DNA from 4 places in the Lentibacillus sp. L22 genome. Region 3 is predicted to be linked to each of the others. Evidence: riboswitches for the same ligand, from Rfam matches in the RefSeq annotation. Region 3 holds a riboswitch; each other region holds the start of a gene.
The links. A riboswitch is a leader RNA that binds a small molecule or an ion and turns the genes downstream of it on or off. The one in region 3 is predicted to bind S-adenosylmethionine.
Positions count from the first base shown of each region.

Region 1 (4,186 bases), on a different contig from region 3:
ATAAATAAAAAAGCCTCCTGCACCGATAATGACAAGTAAAATAACAAAAATAACTGCAAACTTCCTCAAATTTATCACACCAATACGAAAATAGTTCTATTATACTGTATGCAAGAAATGAAATGAATCAGAACAAATGCGAAAAGGGTGCATAATAGTATATGTTTACCCGTTTATCTTGGCTAGTATATCATGTTTTTATCATTGATTTGGCATGTTATAAAATTGTAATAATAAGACAGGGGGACTCCTGCTAAAATCATCCATATCTAGTGGAACACACACAGAAGCCATTATTTCTTGCAGGTTGTGATTATGATTATAGCATACATGTTTTGTCGCGAAAATGATGTAAAAAAAGAAGGCCGTACCCATATAGGGTCAGCCTTCAAAACCTTAAAAAATTGTTATACCTCAACAGTTAGTTGTTCGGATGTGTTGTTGCGTAAACGTATAAATGTTTCATTGGGGTTTAATCCGGTGATAACCGTAATTCCGCAAGCTTTTGCATGTTCCAGTGTTGGATCGGTTTCATCCGGTTGTTCTATCCACAGGATCTTTCCTTGTGCATTAATAAACTGTTCCAGCGTGCTGGCAGGGACAGGTCCTTTTTTCAGCCAAGCTGCATCAATTGTATCCGGCGCTTGGGTCTGTTCATTTACTTCGACGATTTGGAATCCATGCTGTTGTAATTGCTGTAATTCCTGTTTGCTATGATCTTGACCAATTACTGCGATTACTTTTTGTCTTATCGCACCAGCTTCACGGGAAAAAGGGGATGAAAGCAGCCATTTAATGGCATCATTCCCGGAAGATTGGATAGTTGGCTTTGTATCGGTAGCTTTGGCAATAGCCTGATCCAAATCAATTAAAATATCATCCACATTTTCGACCCCGATAGCAAGGCGGACAAGTTCTTCGGATACACCGCTTTTTTCCAAGTCTTCCGCACTTAATTGCTGATGGGTTGTGGATGCAGGATGAATAATCAGTGATTTCGAATCCCCGACATTCGCGACATGTGACCAGATCGAAATATTGTCAATCAATTTCCTTCCTGCTTCCCTGCCACCTTGAATACCGAACGTGATGATGGAACCAAAACCGTGTTGCAAATATTTTTTAGCCAATGAATGGGAAGGGTGGTTTTCCAATCCAGGATAGTTGACCCATTCCACAGCTGGATGCGCCTTGAGGTATGCGGCGACTTCTTGCGCATTTTGATTATGACGTTCGACACGCAAATGTAAGGTTTCCAGTCCTTGCAATAGTAAAAAGGCATTAATGGGACTTAGGCATGCTCCGATATCCCTCAGTAATTGCGCCCGTAATTTTGTTGCGAAGGCAGCCGGAGCCAAGTCTGCATAGCGGAGGCCGTGATAGCTCTCATCCGGTTCGGTAAACCCGGGGAATTTTTCGTTGTCCCAATTAAATCGTCCACCATCGACAACAACACCACCAATGGAATTTCCGTGGCCACCGATCCATTTGGTAGCAGAATGGATCACAATGTCGGCTCCCCATGTTAAGGGCTTTGCGCAATACGGGGTAGCAAACGTGTTGTCCACAATTAACGGGATATGATGTTCGTGGGCGATGCTGGCAATTTCCTCCACATCAAGCACATTCAGACTCGGATTGGTAATAATTTCTCCATAAATTGCTTTCGTTTTTGTTGTTATCGCGGAACGAATGGCATCAAGGTCTGTCCCGTCAACAAATTTCACCTTAATTCCATAACGGGGCAAAGTGGTGGAAAACAAATTATAGGTTCCGCCGTACAAGTTGCTGTCGGCAATAATTTCGTCACCGGCACCAGCCAGATTCAGAATAGCTAATGTAATTGCTGCCATGCCGGATGAGGTGGCAACTGCTGCTGATCCATCTTCCAACTGGGCGACTCGTTCTTCAAAAACAGCACACGTTGGATTGCCAAGTCGTGTGTAGATATTGCCTGGTTCAGCTAATGCAAATAAGTTTTGCGCATGTTCCGTATCGTTAAATACGTAGGAAGTCGTCTGGTAGATCGGAACACTGCGAGATCCTGTTGTTGGATCTGGTTCCTGCCCTGCATGAAGCAACAATGTTTCTAAATCGTGCGAATGAAAGTTTGACATCAATGATTCCTCCTTAGGTAGTTGGGTGACTGATTATTTCAGCCAATGCTTTAATTCTGTAAGGATTGCTTGTATCACAGTATAGCAATGACTTTGATCGAGCGTTGCAATTGACGTGGGGGGATACGAAAAAACGCCCTTCCTTAAGAAGAGGGCGGATAAGAACGTTCCTCCTCTTATCTTCCAGATCGACAAGGACCTGTAGGATGTAGCACCTTTCATGACTGCTTTTTAGCCTGATGGTTGCCGGGTTTCGCAGGGCCTAATCCCTCCACCGCTCTTGATAAGAGATATAAAAAGGTTTTGAAAAATTTAATTTAATAAAAAGTATAAACCTGAGTAGTGTCATCTGTCAACTGTTATTTTGGGAATTATCATGGCTCATTAGCGAAATCGCTTTGCTGTCTTTGTCCCGACTTAGCGGGTTCCTCTCCCGCCCCGGAGCGTACTCTACCGACTTCGCGAGTCCCTCCCGTCCTGCTTGCAGCTCCTCTAAAATCTTAACAAGGAGGGGATTCAGTTTAGCGAAAAAAGTGTGTCAATAATTCAGAAAACACTTTCGAATATTGGTATTTTCCGATATCATGGATGTAAAGAAAGAAAGCGCATAAAGGGGAGAGGAATATGGCTAAGCGATTTAAACATTTGGAAACATCTGTCATACATGATGGTTATGATGCAAAAGATATGTTGGGAAGTTTAACACCACCATTATTTCAAACATCAACTTTTACATTTGCAACTGCTGAACAAGGGGAACGCCGATTCTCCGGGGATGAGGAGGGCTATATTTATTCACGAATTGGCAATCCGACTGTAACGGCATTGGAGGAACGAATGGCCGCGTTAGAACATGGGGAGCGGGGGCTGGCATTTGGCTCCGGGATGGCTGCTGTATCGGCAGTTTTGATTGCATTAACCAAGGCTAATGATCATATTGTCTGTTCATCCGGGCTGTATGGGTGTACATTTGACCTGTTAAGCATGATGGAGGAAAAATACGTGATAACCCATAGCCTTTCCAACATGAATTCCGCTGATGAGTTGCGAAAATGTATCAAACCGGAAACGGCCTGTATTTATGTGGAAACGCCGATTAATCCAACCATGAAGTTGATTGACCTGGCAATGGTTGCAAAAGTAGCCAAGGAATTTGCGATCCCGGTTGTCGTTGATAATACGTTTTGTTCGCCATATATACAGCGCCCGCTTGATTTGGGATGTGATATTGTTGTTCACAGTGCTACTAAATATATCGGTGGTCATGGGGACGTTATAGCTGGTCTTGTTGTTGGATCCAAAGACTTTTTGGATACTGTACAAATGTCCACCCAAAAGGATATCGGCGGTATTATTTCACCGTTTGATGCATGGCTGTTAATTCGTGGGCTTAAAACGTTGCCAGTTCGCCTTGATCGGCATTGTGATAATGCTGAACAAATTTTTACCAAGCTTAAAGACCATCCAAAAGTCGCGAGCATTTATTACCCGGGTGATCAAGCAAATCCATCTTATGCCATTATGGAAAAACAGATGAAACGCGGTGGCGGTATGATCTCCTTTGAAATAAAGGGAACAAAACAGGATGCACAAGCGATGTTAAATGCTTTATCATTTGTGAAAATCGCCGTTAGTCTGGGTGATGCCGAGACACTTATTGAACATCCGGCTACTATGACACATGCGGTTATCCCGGAAGCATTCAGATTGGAAATGGGAATAACCGATCAGCTTATACGTTTGTCTGTTGGATTGGAAAAATGGGAAGACGTTTGGGATGATCTCAAACAGGCGCTGGATAAAATATAGGGGGCAGTCCCTTGCCGCTTTAATGTATTAAAGTGGTGGGGCTGACCCTTTTTGTTACCCCCTTTGTTTTTTCTTGGCACTGGTATACAATAGTAATTTAGAATGCACGGATGATATACATATTGCTTACAAATGATAAAGTAAAATGCGTTTGCTTTTTGAGAGGAGAAACTGACATGGTGTTCATGCCATACTTAGTGGCTATAATAATGATTGTTAATATTGCGCTGGCCTTTACGATCATTTTCCTGGAACGCAAG
Region 1 is NZ_JBFNXI010000007.1:116,247-120,432, forward strand. Features, by position in the region: gene ABRT01_RS05595 (GDSL-type esterase/lipase family protein) at 1-78, opposite strand, end outside; gene ABRT01_RS05600 (O-acetylhomoserine aminocarboxypropyltransferase/cysteine synthase family protein) at 408-2,117, opposite strand; SAM riboswitch class I at 2,291-2,407, opposite strand; gene megL (methionine gamma-lyase) at 2,742-3,926, shown strand; gene cls (cardiolipin synthase) at 4,103-4,186, shown strand, end outside.
Region 1: it holds a riboswitch for S-adenosylmethionine, as region 3 does, so the genes downstream of both, ABRT01_RS05600 (O-acetylhomoserine aminocarboxypropyltransferase/cysteine synthase family protein) here and ABRT01_RS08720 (5-methyltetrahydropteroyltriglutamate--homocysteine S-methyltransferase) in region 3, are expected to answer to the same signal.

Region 2 (4,186 bases), on a different contig from region 3:
ATCCGATGGCATGTTGATCAAACGGCCGATCGTCACGGATGGACAGAATGTAACGGTTGGATTTAAGGAAGAAACTTTTCAGGAAAATTGGTTGTAAAATTAAAGTGAAATACTAGAAATAAACGAGAATACCTAGTATAGTAATATTGCAATGAATAAAGAGGATGTTCAAAAAGTCCGGTAAAAATGACCTCAGACTACTGTTGACGTTACAACAGGACGCCCTAAGACCTTAGCTGATCTTGGTCCTTTTTATACTCCTTTTTGAACGCACTTTAACGGAGGGATTTTCAATGAGCTTACCAGAAGAATTATTATATTCAGAAGAACATGAGTGGGTAAAAAAAGAAGACGATAAAGTCAGAATCGGAATTACAGATTTTGCCCAAGATGAATTAGGCGACATTGTTTTTGTTGAATTACCAGAAGTTGGTGACGACATCGAAGCAGATGAGCCTTTCGGAAGTGTGGAATCGGTAAAAACTGTTTCAGAATTGTATGCGCCAATTAGTGGTAAAGTTGTTGAAGTAAATGATGATTTAGAGGACAACCCTGAATTTGTGAACGAATCACCATATGAAAAGGCGTGGATGATTGTCGTTGAACCATCGGATGAATCAGAAATGGATGACCTGCTGTCGGCTAAACAATACGAAGAAGTAACGCAGGAAGACTAATTTCCACAAATGAATAGTACATGTCAGAAGGCTGGCTTGCACCGAAAAAGAAGGTGTATAGTCAGCCTTATTCACATCATAAGATGGTAATAGGGAAGCTTTTTGCTTGAATTGGTAAGGAGTGCTATGGGATCATGACAAATGAATCGGATAAGGTGATTATTGTTGAAGGGTTAACCGATAAAAAGCAAATCAAAAAAGTCATCACAGAGGACCTGGAAATTGTTTGTACGAATGGAACGCTGGGTGTGGAACGGTTTGATGAACTATTATATGCGTACGATTTGGATAATAAAGACGTATTTATTTTAGTTGATGAGGATGATTCAGGGATCAAGTTACGCAAACAATTGGCCCGGGAACTTCCGCATGCCAATCACTTATATGTCAGTAGTGAGTACCGGGAAGTAGCAACAACGCCCGAGCAGGTACTTGCGACAATTTTGGTTAGCAAAAGCATTGAGGTTAATCCGATATTTTTAATTTAGGGTGATCGTATTGCAGCAATTTACAGAAGAAGCAAAAGCAAAAGAGAGTTATTTTCTATATATTTTCACCCCGTTGTGTGGTACGTGTAAACTGGCCAGGACGATGCTGGATAAGATCGAGTCTGTACATCAGGAAAATATTTTTTACGAAATGAACGCCTCAATAAATCCGGAGTTTATGCAGGAATACAAGATCGAAAGTGTTCCGTGTTTGTTCATCAAACAAGATGGAAAAATCAAGGAGCGAGTTTATGCATTCCGCTCCATTGCCAATATTTATCACTATTTGCTTGAATATAAACCGGAATTGTTTGCGACATCATAATTCAACGAGGCTCTGGCAAACAAGTGGATCCAGCATGGACAAAGGGTATAAGGACAGGGTATCCATATTCTTATATTGCCTTTTGCAGGCGGTTGATCTACCAACCAATTGATGTAGGATAATTGGGAATTAGCGAACTATTGAACTTCATATTGACACTAGTGATTTGCAATGCTAATATTTAATTTATTATTAACAGCAATATATGATAAATCTCTTATCTTGAGCGGTGGAGGGACTGGCCCTGTGAACCCGCGGCAACCTTCAGGCAATTCGTTTGAAAGGTGCCAATTCCTGCAGAGTAGTACTTTGACAGATGAGGGAACTTAGAAGACATTAAAAACGTCTTTCTGTTCCCCGCAGAAAGACGTTTTTCCGTTATGTGGGGCATAATATAATCATGAAAATACAGATGATTTAAGTTTGTTTCCTGTATGGTTTGCCCTGGAAGGATTTTAAAAGGAGGACTATTTCTTGATTTCGATTGAAGGGTTGAGCAAAATTTTCTCATCATCCAATAATGAGCAAATCACTGCTGTGAATGAATTAACGTTAGATATACAAGAAGGCGAGATATTCGGGGTGATCGGATATAGCGGGGCGGGAAAGAGTACGTTTGTCAGGCTGCTGAATCGGCTGGAGGAACCGACGAGCGGACGGATTGTTATCCATGACCACGATATTACCGAGATGAATGCGAAACAGCTTCGGGTTGCCAGACAAGAAATCGGTATGATCTTTCAACATTTTAATCTGCTTTGGTCACGGACGGTCAAAGACAATATCGCATTTCCGCTGGAGATTGCAGGTGTTCCAAAGGACAAGCGTGACAAGCGGGTGAAGGAATTAATCAATCTTGTTGGTCTTACGGAACGCGAGAATGCTTACCCATCCCAGTTAAGTGGTGGACAAAAACAGCGGGTGGGAATTGCCAGAGCGCTTGCAAATAACCCGAAAGTATTATTATGTGACGAAGCAACTTCGGCGTTGGATCCGGAAACAACCGATTCCATTTTGGACCTGTTGGTGGATATTAATAAACAGCTGGGATTAACGATTATCTTAATCACCCATGAAATGCACGTCATTCGCAAAATTTGTAACCAGGTCGCTGTCATGGAAAAAGGAAAAATTGTGGAGCAAGGCGATGTGTTGGACATATTTTTGCGGCCGCAACAGCAGGTAACGAAGCGTTTTGTTGAACAGGTGATGGGGACAGCAGATGAAAATGAAGGTGTAACAGATCTGATTAACACATATGAGCATGGTAAAATTGTTCGTCTGCATTTTATTGGGGAAACTGCCAATCAGGCACTCATCAGCAAGGTGGCCAAGGAGTTTTCCATCGACGTAAATATCCTGCAGGGAAAAATTACGCAGACACAGGCAGGAGCCTATGGAACATTGTTTGTTCAGATGATCGGCGAAACGTCTGAATTGAACAAGGCGCTCCGGTTTATTCAGGATACCTCGGTAGAAGTGGAGGTGTTCCGTGATGCTGACTGATTTATTTCCTAATTTGAATATGGAAGATTTTTGGGATGCGACCTATGAAACATTTTATATGACCTTATTGGGACTTCTTGGTACATTTATTCTGGGAATTTTACTAGGGTTGCTCTTATACCTGACAGCTAAAGATGGGATATGGCAGAATAAATTTATTAACCTAATTGTTGCTGCTGCTGTCAATATCTTTCGTGCGATCCCATTTATTATTTTGATCTTTTTGTTATTCCCATTTACCGATTTTTTACTAGGAACGATTCGCGGCCCCAATGCTGCATTGCCTGCCTTAATTATCGGGTCGGCACCGTTTTATGGCCGATTAGTTGAGATTGCTCTAAAAGAAGTGGATAAAGGTGTGGTTGAGGCTGCAAAATCCATGGGGGCAAAAACAAGAACAATTATCTTTCGCGTCTTACTGCCGGAATCGATGCCTGCTTTGATTTCCGGATTAACGGTGACCGCAATTGCGTTAATTGGTTATACGGCAATGGCTGGAGTAATTGGCGCTGGAGGATTAGGTAATTATGCCTATTATTTTGGTTTCCAGCGACGTGACTTTGATGTTGTCCTTGTTTGTACTGTGGCAATTGTTATCATTGTATTTATTTTTCAGTTCATTGGCGACTTTATTTCCAATAAATTAGATAAAAGATAGAGAGGGGAATTTTTGATGAAAAAGGTTTTTATACTTCTGTCTGCAATACTGGTACTTCTTTTAGCGGCTTGTGGCGGTGGTTCCAGTGAGGGTAAAGATGAAGACGGTAATACAACCATTAAAGTGGGTGCAACAAGTGTCCCACATGCCGAAGTATTGGAAAAGGCGAAACCGATCTTGAAAGAAAAAGGGATTAATTTAGAGATTGAGGAATTTCAAGATTATGTATTACCTAACGATGCACTTGCTGATAGTGATCTGGATGCGAATTATTTTCAAACCATTCCCTTCTTAGAACAAGTGATAAAAGATACCGGCTACGATCTGGATTACATTGATGGCATTCATATTGAACCAATGGGGATTTATTCAAAAGATATTAAAAGTCTGGATGACGTCAAAAATGGTACAGAAGTGATTATGAGTAATTCAGCGTCAGACCATGGACGGATACTGGAATTATTTGAAAAAAGTGGCTTAATCAAGCTGGATGATAATGTGGATAAAGTAAATGCGCAGATTGATGATATTG
Region 2 is NZ_JBFNXI010000010.1:63,749-67,934, forward strand. Features, by position in the region: gene ABRT01_RS07210 (arsenate reductase family protein) at 1-97, shown strand, start outside; gene gcvH (glycine cleavage system protein GcvH) at 294-677, shown strand; gene ABRT01_RS07220 (toprim domain-containing protein) at 812-1,165, shown strand; gene ABRT01_RS07225 (thioredoxin family protein) at 1,176-1,490, shown strand; SAM riboswitch class I at 1,705-1,813, shown strand; gene ABRT01_RS07230 (methionine ABC transporter ATP-binding protein) at 1,965-2,996, shown strand; gene ABRT01_RS07235 (methionine ABC transporter permease) at 2,986-3,654, shown strand; gene ABRT01_RS07240 (MetQ/NlpA family ABC transporter substrate-binding protein) at 3,670-4,186, shown strand, end outside.
Region 2: it holds a riboswitch for S-adenosylmethionine, as region 3 does, so the genes downstream of both, ABRT01_RS07230 (methionine ABC transporter ATP-binding protein) here and ABRT01_RS08720 (5-methyltetrahydropteroyltriglutamate--homocysteine S-methyltransferase) in region 3, are expected to answer to the same signal.

Region 3 (4,186 bases):
AAGGATGGCAACGTAGCGCTTGTAGATGTCCGCAGTCCACAAGAATTTAGCGGTGAAGTTATTGCGCCACCAGGAATGACCGAAACAGCTCAACGCGGTGGACATATACCAGGAGCTGCCAATGTGCCATGGAAACAAGCTACGAATGAGGATGGTACGTTTAAATCTCCAGAGGAATTAAAAGAATTATATGGAACAAAAGGAATTACTTCCGATAAAGATGTTATCACCTATTGCCGAATTGGTGAACGTTCTGCTCACACATGGTTTGCCCTTCACGAGTTACTTGGCTTTGACAACGTCCGCAACTATGACGGCTCCTGGACCGAATGGGGAAGCATGGTTGGCGTACCGGTTGAGAGGTAAAGCAATGGCGGTAGAAACCATTCGTGTGAGTGACGTTCCAATCATAAAACAGCTATTCTCAAAAGCGCTAAAGGATGGACAGCTTGAAAAACTACCAATCTATTTGGATGCATCTGTGTTAGATTCCTATAAAGAAAAGGACGATTATAAAATCATTCGAACCGATACGTCTGGACGAATTTCCAAAACCGGTGGCTGGTCCTTGGACTTTGGAATTAGTGACGATGATGTGATTCTTCAGGTTACTGCAGAAAGTTTTGTCCACAGGATTCCAGATAAGGAAAAGGAACAATGGCTGGCTCATCTGGTGTCATTGCCAACTAGCCAAAACTTTATCAAAGGTGTCATTCGTCCCGGTTGTTTGGACGATGGAGCAATACGTTCCTGGTAGGATCATCCCCCCCAAGCATCAAGGGGGGATGTTTGTTTTTGTTTCTTTTGATAGCTGAAAATATGAAACAGTCATTGTATGCTCATTGCATGTTTTCAATAAAAAAGGAACTCCTCCATTAGGAAGTTCCTAATAAAAATCCAGACTATCCCCACAACACTACAGAGACCCTTGAATATCCTTAACCGAAGACATTTCGAGATTGTACCAATGATCAAAAACCCCATACTTCATTGGCGATCTCGACAATAAACTTCAGCTTCCTCCATTGATCTTCCTCAGTTAATTTATTTCCATGATGAGTTGAGGCAAATCCGCATTGTGTACTTAGAGCTAGTTGTTCAAGCGGTACATATTGTGATGCTTCCTCGATTCGTGCTTTAATCTTTTCCTTATCTTCCAGCTCACCAGATTTGGAAGTGACCAGGCCAAGTACAACCTGTGCCCCTCCATTTGGGATATATTCCAATGGTTTGAAATCACCGGAACGATCATCGTCATACTCTAAAAAGAATCCATTGACATTTTCTTTGGCAAATAATGTGGGTGCAATCCGTTTATAACTTCCTGCAAATGCCCAGTTAGATCGATAATTACCGCGACAGAGATGGGTTGTCACATACAAATCATCCGGTTTTCCTTCCAGTACGCCGTTAACAACCCGCAATGCCAAATCAATTAATTGTTCTCGATTAAATGTACCGTCATTGAACGGAATATCGGGTGACGAAAGACCGGCAATATACACATCGTCAAATTGTAAGTATCGTACACCAGCATCATAAAACGCCCGTAATGCATCCCGGTAGGTTTGAATAATATCATCTGCATATTCCTCTATATCCGGATAGATACTTTCATCGCGAATACCGGGATTGAATAATTGGTTAGGACTTGGAATCGTTTGTTTGGCAACTGCCCGGCCATCTACAATGTCATGAAACAAGGAAAAGTCTTTTAGAAACGGATGGTCCGGATTGAACGAGATCTTGCCAATGTTTCGTACATCATACTTTTCCGTTTCCTCCTCGCCGTGAAAAACGAATCCAGTTTCAGGAACATAGCCTTCTACACCATTTAAATGTTCCAGGAAATCTGTATGCCAGAAGCGGCGTCTGAACTCTCCGTCACTCACGGCTTTTAAACCGACCTCAATCTGCTTGTCAACAATGCGCTTGATTTCCTTCGTTTCTACCTCACGCAGTTGTTCAGCGGAGATGCTTCCTTCTTTGTATGCCTTCCTCGCCTGCTGCAAATTTTCTGGACGAAGCAAGCTGCCAACAAGATCAGCTTTAAATGGTGCTTTGGTTAATGTAATCGACATGTAATATACCCTCTTTCTTTTTTGTGATGGTTAAAATCAATAGGTTCAGCTATTCCTGCAACACCGCTCCTTTCTGTCTAGTTTACGCGGGGCCTTTATGGAATCAAAAAACCCCTTCTTGAATTAAGAAGAGGTTTCACGATCACAGTTGTTCGCTCTTCTTATCTTCAAGCATGACGCTTCTGGAATTGGCACAGTACTCTATACCGAGTCTGCTGCCGAGGCTTCCAAGGGCCAGTCCCTCCACCTCTCTGGATAAGAAAAAATTATATTAAATTATTAATATTTACGTTACACGTGACGATACTAAATGTCAAGGGATTTTTGAATGTTTACAAAAGTAACATACACTGACCCAAAGCCAATAAAATATATTCAATGGATCAAACAAGTAAAGTACTTATTCCCTTTTCTCCTAAGAAACTATTCCTCCTCCATTTTTTAAATACTGAATCATTCCCTCTGTCGCACGGTAAGCGAATGCGCCGATAGTAACGGTTGGATTGTAATTACTGTTATGCGGGAAGGAAGAGCCGCCTACAACGAATAGGTTTTCCATATCCCACATCTGTGAATACGTGTTGACTGCTGAATTATCCTTACTATCACCCATGATGGCGCCACCGAAGAAATGATCGGTATAAAATTTGTGGTCGAATTGCGTATCATCATCAATTTCATCGACATCCACGATATCGGCACCCATTTTTTCCACGATTTTTTTGGAAGTGTTAATACCGTGACGGGTGCGGCTGATATCATAGTCCTGGTATTCACAGGTTACTCTGAGCAGCGGATTGCCAAGATAATCGGTGTACGTTGGATCCAGGTCCATGTAGCTGTTCTTATTCGGCAAAAATGCGGTCTGTGGGGTCAGGAAGATATTGCGATTCGTGTAGTGCAATGAATTTTTCTTAAATTCCTTCCCCCAGATTGGTGTACCTTTTGGAACTTGGTTATTGGCAATCGGCCGCATTCCCGTCTGGAAGTAATGCACTTCATACCCATGTAGAAAATCGAGATCGGTATGGTCGATATTATCACCGCTAAAGTCATCAATCGTCGTACCCAGGGCACCTGCACCGGCATACAAATTGAATTTTTTATCTTCAAAGAAGCCGCGGGTACCGACATAGGTAGAGAGATTGGAAAAATGGCCGGTGAAGTTTTTGCCGATGATACCTTTTCCAGTTTTAGGATTGTATGGTTCGCCAATCTCAGATAATAATAATAACCGGTTATTGGTAAAAACAAATCCGGCAAGCACAACAATGTCAGCAGGTTGCTCGTATTCTTGACCGGTTGAGGTATCGGTATAAATGATCCCGTTAGCCCGGTTGCCGCTATGGGTAACCCGGGTGGCAGTGCATTGATTACGCAGTTCGTAATTGCCAGTCTTTTCGGCAGTTGCAAGTACAGTTACAATCGGATCCGCCTTCGCACCAAAGTCACAGCCATATTCCTCACAAAATGCACAATACATACAGGCGTTAATGGTTTCTCCGTCCGGGTTCGTGTACTGCTTGGTGACGTTGGCAGATGGTATGTGATAGGGATGATATCCGAGTTCTTTCGCGGCTTTTTTATACAGCCGGGTAACCGCGGTCTCCTGCATCGGCGGATTCGGATATTTATCTGAACGCTTGGGCCCGATTGGGTTTTCTTCTCCGGATATACCGGCAGTTTTTTCGAATTTGTCGTAATACGGTTCCAATTCGTCATAGGTAATGCCCCAGTCCTGAATGGTCATATCTTTGGGGATTTTATCCTTGCCGTAGCGATCCACCGTTTTACTGTAAATCTCAAAATCATATGGCAACCAGCGGAAACTAATGCCATTCCAATGTACACCTGCCCCTCCAGTGTCTGTGCCGATGCGGGCGTGACTATTGTTGCGCACGGGCAATGCTGTATCGTTTATACTACTTCTCGAGGTAATGGTGTCCTTATTTAATTTCTGCATCAAATCATAGCGGATGGAATATTTTAATTCATCCTTGGTACCAACAAAATCATCTTGCTTTTTGTTCTCTCCGCGTTCTAACACGACAACTTGGTAACCTGCTTTGGAAAGTTCTGCAGCGGCAATACCACCTGCCCAACCA
Region 3 is NZ_JBFNXI010000014.1:28,625-32,810, forward strand. Features, by position in the region: gene ABRT01_RS08710 (sulfurtransferase) at 1-366, shown strand, start outside; gene ABRT01_RS08715 (hypothetical protein) at 371-757, shown strand; gene ABRT01_RS08720 (5-methyltetrahydropteroyltriglutamate--homocysteine S-methyltransferase) at 972-2,081, opposite strand; SAM riboswitch class I at 2,240-2,343, opposite strand; gene ABRT01_RS08725 (GMC family oxidoreductase) at 2,497-4,186, opposite strand, start outside.

Region 4 (4,186 bases), on a different contig from region 3:
AATATTGAAATGCCTGTTCTTTATGTTTGGTAAATAGTGCGGCAATGACTTCTGTATCTGATTCCGTTGTAAATGTATAGCCTTCTTGACGTAGATCTTCCCGAAGTTCAACATAATTATAGATTTCACCATTGAAAATAAGCCATATTTTTTCATTTTGATAGCTGAGTGGCTGCTGACCACTTTCGATATCGATAATGCTTAAACGTCTAAATCCAAACGATACATAATGATCGTGAAAATAACCCTCGTCATCGGGTCCACGATGGGTTATAATGTTATTTTGCCGCTCAAAGGCCTGTATTGCCGTTTCATTTGGCAACCCCGGCTTATTGCGAATCATTCCGATAAATCCACACATTGGCTTTAGCCTCACTCTCTTGCTCTCGTAATCATATCTTTTTGAGTATATCACAAACGATGACCTATTTCGATAAGAATATCGGCTCAAAAAATATATAATAATAACGAAAAGTCATACCAATTGTTCTTATATCTGTACCAATGCTTTTAATTCCTCAACTTTATCCGTCTTCTCCCATGGGAATAGGATGTCGGTTCGGCCAAAATGTCCGTAGGCAGCTGTTTTTTTGAAAATAGGCCGTTGTAAATCAAGCATACGAATAATGCCGGCTGGGCGTAAATCAAACAATTCTCGAACCGCTTCAACCAATCTTTCTTCATTAACTGTTCCCGTGTCAAACGTGTTAATGGCTATCGATACTGGTTCAGCGACACCAATTGCATACGCAAGCTGTACTTCACATGTTTTGGCAAGCCCGGAAGCAACTATATTTTTGGCAACATAACGGGCGGCATATGCTGCGGAGCGATCCACTTTGGTTGAATCTTTACCACTAAATGCACCGCCGCCATGACGGGCATATCCTCCGTATGTGTCAACAATAATTTTCCGTCCCGTTAATCCGGCATCCCCTTGTGGACCGCCAATAACAAAGCGGCCTGTTGGATTAATGAAATATTTCGTTGTTTCATCCAGCAGGTATGCCGGAACGACTGGGCGAACGACATACTCAAGCAAATCCCTTTCAATTCGTTCAGTTGAAATATCCTGGTGATGCTGGGTGGAAATAACGATTGTATCCACTTTTACCGGATTATCCTGGTCATCATATTCTACTGTTACCTGGGTTTTCCCATCCGGTCTCAAGTAATCAAGTGTGCCATCTTTTCGCACGTCCGCCAAACGTTTTGCCATTTTATGCGCCAACGAAATCGGCATTGGCATGAACTCTTCTGTTTCATCACAGGCAAACCCAAACATCAAGCCTTGGTCCCCGGCACCGATCGCCGCGATTTCCTCATCCGACATTCGGCCTTGCCGTGCTTCCCAGGCGGTATCTACACCCTCGGCAATATCGGGCGATTGTTCATCAATCGCTGTAAGTACAGCACATGTTTCCGCATCAAAACCATATTTTGCTCTGGTATAACCGATATCTTTAATCGTTTGCCTGACTATTGCCGGAATATCCACATATGTGCTCGTCGTTATCTCGCCAGAAACCAATACCAAACCGGTTGTTACAGTGGTTTCACAAGCGACACGGGCGTTTGGATCCTTTGCTAAAATTTCATCCAAAATCGCATCCGAAATCTGATCGCAAATTTTATCAGGATGCCCTTCCGTGACCGATTCGGATGTGAATAAACGTCGATTTGCAGCCATAGGCCAAATCTCTCCCTTTAATTTTGGTACGGAACTCATCATTATTGATTATCATACATGTTGTTCAAACATCTTGGATGATGCATGTTTTTAATTGAATACAATTTCCTTAAAAACAAAAAAAGCCTTTCCCGTATGGAGGAAAGGGTTCGTGGCCTTTCGCTCTTATTGTTCAAGGAATTATCCTTGCATCAGATTAGCACCTTTTCACACGTTTGTGATGGTTGCCGGGTTTCATCGGGCCTGTCCCTCCACCAACTCTGAATAAGAGAGTCCGTTCGTCATTTATCGTAACGAAAACACCTGTTTATGTCAATGTTTTTATCCGTTATTCTGTTGTATCATAGAAGCCCTATGAGCCTTTGGGATCTATTTATATTTAAGTCACCAACAATAATAGTGACAATTAAAAAATCTTACAAAGGGGCTTGATAGTAAAATATACGGTGTTTACATATATTTAATATCTACTGAGTCTAGGAACTCTGCCACTTTATCATCATCTAAAGGGGCTACATCCATCTTTTCAGTATTATCCGTTAAATACTGAGTGTATTCCTGCATATCCATTCCTTCCTCCTCTTGAATAAATTCCTCTGGAGGAAATTGTGAAGGAATTGGGTAAATATTAATGGTTCCATCTCCATTACTTGAATAAGTAATAATACCATTTGCTGTCATGTCTGAAGTTAGAATCACAACATCTTCTGGATAATTAGAACTTTTATCAACGTGAGGATTAATAGGCGTCCCCACTGATACCTTGTTAACATTTAGTTCTGTAATATCCTGTACTTCCATAAACTGCATCCAGACACGAGCATATTCAATTTCTTCTTCTGAATAACTGTCTAAAGAAGCTGTTTCTTTTTTATCGTTTTGATCTAGTTCTGAATCCTCCTCCTTATCATTGGACTTGTTACTATCTTCTTTCTGATCAGTTTCTTCACTAAAGTGCCCTTCTATAGCCTCTTCAACAGTTGAATCCTCCAAATAGTCACTTTCGTCTGCCTCTATCCCACCTACGTAAACTTCTACATGATCTATATTATCCATATTGAATGGGACTGAGTCTAATGCCTCGACATTTTTAACCTTTCCAGATTTAAGAACATGATCATCTTCTAGATCCTCTGTATCTAAAACTGTTCCCAGCAGTTCCCCATCTTCATCGTAAACACCAATACCTGCATAGTACTTGGCGTCTCTGTCATCTTTATTTTCAATATTAAAGGTAATATCTGCATCAGTAACAGGAATGTCTTCCCTCCCCTGAATCGTTCCTTCAGACATATCTTCTTTTTTCCATTCTTCCGGTTCCTGTAATTCTCCCATTGGATTAATAGAATCTTTATCAAGCTCAATGTTTACTAGTTTATCCGCTGATATTGGCTTAGCTTCATAATCAATTTCTACGTGGTCTAATTCTTTGTATTTGTCCTTGTAGTCTAAATATAAATTAATAAAGCTTTTTTCATCAACATCCATAACAACTGGAGCAATAGCCGTACTATTAAAAATATCTTCCTGACCAGTATTTACTTCTATAGCCTTATCTTCATCATTAAACAGTGTAATTTCCACATCAGAGATAATTACAGGTGTTTCACCCTCATTTTTTAAAGTCCCATATACCCCAAGTGCGTCCATACCAAAGCTATCATTGAAAAACTTTTTATGGAATAGATCCGCAGTTACTACTTTAATTTCTTTTTCATCTTCCTGTTTTTCTGTATCTGATTTTGTATCCTCTTTATCTTCTTCACTATTTCCACATGCAACTAATACCATTGACAACAACCCCGCTAACAACATCATCATTAATTTTTTATTCATTTTTCCTATCTCCCTTTATTTTACGCTTCGGTGAAACTCCTCCAGTACAATCCGGTCTTTATACTTTATCCTTATCATTGTAGGGAACATATGTCAATGATCCTGGTTAGAACTTTCAATAAATTATCTAGGCTTTGTTTTTATGTACATGCTTCTAGTTACCCTTGTTCTGGCATTCAATTTAGTAGCTTTTTACAAATGAATATAATCACTTAAACGTTCACAACATTATAGTCATGGCAATAACCAATAAATTCTCCTTACAAACCAATGTAATTTAGATATGGTTTTTCTCCATTGTCTTGTTTAATCTCCCATCTTCCAAAAAGTCTCAATAAGCAAATTTGAACAACAAAAACCAACTCCCTTTTTAATGGAGAATTGGTCTGAAGTTAACTAAATATATGTACGCGTAATTGAAACTAACTCTCAAGGATATTGACATCAAACAGGCATTTTACCTTTACAACCCTTTTTAATCCTGTCCCTCCGCCAAAACCGAAGAAAGGAGTTCATTTACCATTAAACGTTCTTTAACTTTTGGTCGATTCCCATCAGGTTGATATCCGCTTTTTTAGGTTGATACTCCCCCTGTTTTCGGTTGATTCCGTCTTTTTCAGGTTGATACACCCGCACTTTTGGTTGATATCCGCCTTCTGA
Region 4 is NZ_JBFNXI010000031.1:26,215-30,400, reverse strand. Features, by position in the region: gene asnB (asparagine synthase (glutamine-hydrolyzing)) at 1-361, opposite strand, end outside; gene metK (methionine adenosyltransferase) at 491-1,690, opposite strand; SAM riboswitch class I at 1,853-1,961, opposite strand; gene ABRT01_RS12985 (hypothetical protein) at 2,141-3,526, opposite strand.
Region 4: it holds a riboswitch for S-adenosylmethionine, as region 3 does, so the genes downstream of both, metK (methionine adenosyltransferase) here and ABRT01_RS08720 (5-methyltetrahydropteroyltriglutamate--homocysteine S-methyltransferase) in region 3, are expected to answer to the same signal.